Regions from separate parts of the Ensifer sp. PDNC004 genome, predicted to be linked through region 1. Evidence: riboswitches for the same ligand, from Rfam matches in the RefSeq annotation. Region 1 holds a riboswitch; the other holds the start of a gene.

Region 1 (2,387 bases):
AACGGTGCTGACGGTGGCGGTGCCCGTCGCGTGCTACATCGGGCTGCTCTACGCGATGTACGCCTATCTCATGCAGCAGGTGGACCGCCTGCACCTCTGGCTGCTCGCGGGCACCGCGCTGGTGCTGGCAGCGTCCGTGGTCGCGGCGATCGCCGGGCTCGATATGGCCAAGTGCCTGATCATCCTGATGCTGGCACCGGTCGTCACCATCGTCGGCTACGAGGTGGCGGGGCATCGACATCGCATGGCGGCTCTGGAGCGCAGCCTGCACAAGAGTGATGCGGTGCATTGATTTTGCGAGTCGAAACAGCGGGTTATTTGCTGTTGCTGGCGATGTGATTCAGGGGCTTCAGAGGTTGATTCAGGTACGGTTGCTGGGGCGATACGCCCCTCTCCCCGGCTTTAACCCGAGGACTAACCTCTCCCCGCAGGCGAGGAGAGGGGACGAGAACCCTCATGAACTCGGAGCTTCTGGTACGCCGTGCTTGATGGCACCGGGCGGCTAGGCGGCGGTTCCTAAAGCTGTCCTTCTCCCCGCGAGCGGGGAGAAGGTGCCGGCAACCGTTGATCAGGCGTTGACCAGCGCCAGCTTGGCGCGGGCGTCGAGGATCTGGGCGCAGGCGTTGGCCGCCTCCGTGCCCTTGGTCACGAAGTGCTCGCGGAAGAAGGCGATCAACGGTTCGCTTTCCTGGAAATTATGAGGCGTCAGCACGGCCGAAAGCACCGGCACGTTGGTGTCGAGCTGCACGCGCATCATGCCGTCGAGCACGGTGCCGGCCACGAAATCGTGGCGGTAGATGCCGCCGTCGACGACGAAGGCGGTGCCGAGGATCGCGGCATAGCGGCCGGTTTTGGCGAGCGTCTGTGCATGCAGCGGAATTTCGAGTGCGCCCGGCACGTCGAAGATCTCGACGTCGGCTGCCGAGCCGCCGAGCTTCGTCCATTGCGCGACAAAGGCATCGACGCAGCGGTCGACGATATCGGCATGCCAGCGGGCACGAACGATCGCGATCTTGGCTGTGGGGTGGGAAAGTATGGTCATGGTCTCAAGCCTTTCAGGGTTTGGCGTTTCCAATGATCCCGTCGGGCGAACATGCATGCGCGCGAGGCCCCTTCGCGGGAACCCACGTTGCTGCTTGCTCTCTTCCATCCGGACTGTGACCGTCGGCTCCGGAATCTGACCGGATCTGCTGACCCCCAGGGTGAAACCCTGAGGCGCTCGCGGGCTTCGGCCTTGCGACCGCTACCGCCGGTGGGGAATTTCACCCCGCCCTGAGAACAACGCGACTATATAGCGCGACCGCGCGCGGTCAAACGCACGGTGCGACGAAAATGCCGGAAATCACGACAGATTTTTCCAGTGTTTGGAGCCATCGGAAGAAATCGTTCCGATGGCTTTCAATCCGCTTACTCGCGGATGACCAAGAGATCCTTGGCGGCAAAGCGCAGCGTGACGTTGTCGCCGGAAACCGGCGGGGCAACACCCGGATTGTTGAACATGTCGAAGGAGATGACGTCGCCGCCGACGCGAAGGCGCGTGCGGATGACCGAGCCGAGGAAGCTCGTCGAGACGACCTCGCCGGCAAGCGACGTGTCACCCTTGGCACCTTCGGCGATCGAGCCTGCTTCGGGACGCAGCGCCAGCGAAATGCTGTCGCCGCCCTTCATGCCGGCGATCGGGTCCTTCAGCGCCACCTGCTGGTTGCCAATGGTGACCGAGCCCGCGGCCGGGTCCGCCACCTTGCCCTCGATGATGCTGAGCGTGCCGACGAAGGACGCGACGAAGCGGGTCGCCGGCGTGTTGTAGATCTCGAAGGGGGTGCCGATCTGGTCGGCACGGCCGGCATTCATGACCACGATGCGATCGGAGATCGACAGCGCCTCTTCCTGGTCGTGGGTGACGAAGACGGTGGTGATGCCGAGCTGCTGCTGGATCTGCCGGATTTCCTCGCGCAGCGACACGCGGATCTTGGCGTCGAGCGCCGACAGCGGCTCGTCGAGCAGCAGCACCTGCGGCTTGACCGCAATCGCGCGGGCAAGCGCAACGCGCTGCTGCTGGCCGCCGGAGAGCTGGTAGGGGAAGCGGTCCGCCAGGTGCTCGAGCTTGATCAGCCCGAGCATCTGCTTCACCCTCGCGTCGATCTCCGACTTGTCTGTACCTGCGACCTTGAGGCCGAAGGCGACGTTGTCATGCACGTTCATGTTGGGAAACAGCGCATAGGCCTGGAACACCATGCCGATGTTGCGCTGGTTGGGCTTCAGCGAGTTCTGGTCGCGGCCGTTGATGACGATCTTGCCGCTGGTCGGGCTTTCGAAGCCGGCGATCATGCGCAGGACCGTGGTCTTGCCGCAGCCCGATGGCCCGAGGAACGAGACGAACTCGCCCT
Region 2 (2,387 bases), 1.4 Mb from region 1:
AGGTTATCGGCAACAGCAAAGGATGCAATGCGGTTGAAGACGGGCTCGGCCGCCGCAGGAAATGCTGCGGAGGCAAGAAGAACGGCCGCGAGCGCGGTCACGCGCGAAGTGATGGTCATGAAATCCCCCATGTGCGAACACTGAAAACATGGGGGTTCTGCGCGATGCCGATGACAGCCGAATGACAACGCTCGGGTTTTACACCGTTCCGGTCGCCGGAGCGGCGCGCTCGCGCCGCATCTCGTTGCGCATGATGAACAGCGAAGCGCCAAGGATCAGCACGGCGCCGACCCAAAGATACCCTGTCGGCGCGTAACCGAAGACCAGCCAGCCGGCAAAGACGTTGAGCGGCAGCTTCAGGTCGTCGAAAGGCTGCACATAGGCGGCGTCGGCCACCGTATAGGCAAGCGTCAGCAGATATTGGGCGACGACGGTCAGGATCCCGGCAAGCAGCAGGAAGCCGAGCGCTGCGCCATCGGGCACGGTGAAACCGGCCGAAAGCGCGATGGCGCCGTTGATCGGCGTCAGAAGCACAAGCAGCCAGACCGTGATCGTTTCGGGGCGCTCAAGACTGGTGAGGCTCTTGGTGATGAGCGACGAAGCCCCCCACAAAAGCGCCGACAGGATCGGCAGAAGGGCGGCCCAGCTGAAACTGTCCGACCAGGGTTCGAGAATGATCATCGCCCCGGCGAAGCCAACCGCGGTTGCTGCCCAGCGCGCCGCGCCGACACGTTCGCCGAGAAACAGGCGGGCGCCGAGGATGATGAAGAACGGCGAGGTCATGACCAGCGCGATCGCCTGCCAGATCGGCACGTGCGCAAGCCCCGAGACCCAGGCCCCGACCCCGAAGGCGGCCAGCACCACGCGCACGACGTGGCGCCAGGGATAGTCGGTGCGCATGGCCGAGAGCCCGGCGCGTCGCAGAAACGGCAGCGAGAAGAGGAAGGCGAAGGCATATTGCCAGAACGCCATGGCGGTGGCGGGGAAACCGAGCTTCATCGTCAGCCATTGGGTGACGACATTGAGGCCGGCAAAGGCGATCCCGGCCAGCACCATGAAGCCGGCTCCGGCCATGGCGCGCGAGGAGGAAAAACCGAGGGAAGTCTGATTCATGTCATGCACCCTGAAAGCGGACCAAACACAAATCAGGACGCATGAGCGCACGACACGACCCCGGGCATCCCTGCCCTTCGTGCCGGCGACCATTCTCTTTCATCCGGACTATGACCGTCGGCTCCGGAGTTGCACCGGATCTGCTGACCCTCCCCCAAGAAATCGAGGAGAGGCGCTCGCGGGCTTGGGCCATCTTCGCGCGTCTTCAAGACGTAGCGCTGTCATGCCCTTACCGCCGGTGGGGACTTTCACCCCGCCCTGAGAATGGGCAAGCCCTAGAGCAAATGGTGGGTACCCGCAAGGGCTGCCCCAAAATGCGAAAGGGTCCGGCTTGCGCCGAACCCTCGAATACCTGGACTGCCGGCCTCGTGTCCGGCCGCCAAGCAAATCTCATCAGCCGTTGACGGCATCCTTCAGACCCTTGCCGGCCGTGAACTTCGGCACGTTGCGTGCCGGGATGTCAACTTCCGCACCCGTGGACGGGTTACGGCCCTTCGAGGCTTCGCGGCGCGAAACCGAGAAGTTGCCGAAGCCGACCAGGCGAATGTCGCCGCCGTTCTTCAGCTCAGCCTGGATGGTCTCGAAAACTGCATCAACTGCAGAAGATGCGTCGGTCTTGGAAAGTCCGGCCTTCTCAGCAACGGCAGACACGAGCTCATTTTTGTTCATGTTTCCACCCCTTTCAGATTGGTTCGAAACGACTGTGTTTTAAGGCGCGGCGGCTTGCGCTTCGCCCGCGTCTTGCCTTTCCCAATTGCGCCTAATCCCTTGGAATGCAAGGCTTGCAGGGCGCTTTTACAACAAAAAAGACCGGCCAATGGCCGGTCTTCCCAATTTTTCTGCAAAATGAGCGCCGCGCGAGCCGGCGGCGCCCATTTTCGAGCACCCGTTAGTGGGCGATCGAAGAGCCTGCTTCGTCCTGCGAATCAACCGGTGCAACGGTTGCCGGCTCGTTTGCCGGGTCCCATTCGATCGGTTCCGGCATGCGCACCAGAGCGTGTTCGAGCACTTCGCCCATCCGCGAAACCGGGATGATTTCGAGCGCGTTCTTCACGTTGTCCGGGATCTCGGCAAGATCCTTGGCGTTCTCTTCCGGGATCAGCACCTTCTTGATGCCACCCCGAAGCGCTGCCAGGAGCTTCTCCTTAAGACCGCCGATCGGCAGCACGCGGCCGCGCAGCGTGATCTCGCCAGTCATGGCGACATCCTTGGAGATCGGGATACCGGTCATGATCGACACGATCGTGGTTGCCATGGCGACACCCGCCGACGGG

What was found. Region 1 has a riboswitch for FMN ahead of JVX98_RS08480 (6,7-dimethyl-8-ribityllumazine synthase). Riboswitches for the same ligand answer to the same signal wherever they lie in the genome.
Region 2: linked by a shared signal. The riboswitch ahead of JVX98_RS15625 (DMT family transporter) and the one ahead of JVX98_RS08480 (6,7-dimethyl-8-ribityllumazine synthase) in region 1 are both predicted to bind FMN.

The regions. Positions count from the first base shown of each region.
Region 1 is NZ_CP070353.1:119,715-122,101, forward strand. Features, by position in the region: gene JVX98_RS08475 (low temperature requirement protein A) at 1-292, shown strand, start outside; gene JVX98_RS08480 (6,7-dimethyl-8-ribityllumazine synthase) at 569-1,042, opposite strand; FMN riboswitch at 1,135-1,284, opposite strand; gene JVX98_RS08485 (ABC transporter ATP-binding protein) at 1,408-2,387, opposite strand, start outside.
Region 2 is NZ_CP070353.1:1,514,617-1,517,003, forward strand. Features, by position in the region: gene JVX98_RS15620 (esterase-like activity of phytase family protein) at 1-131, opposite strand, end outside; gene JVX98_RS15625 (DMT family transporter) at 199-1,113, opposite strand; FMN riboswitch at 1,201-1,383, opposite strand; gene hupB (DNA-binding protein HupB) at 1,507-1,782, opposite strand; gene lon (endopeptidase La) at 2,003-2,387, opposite strand, start outside.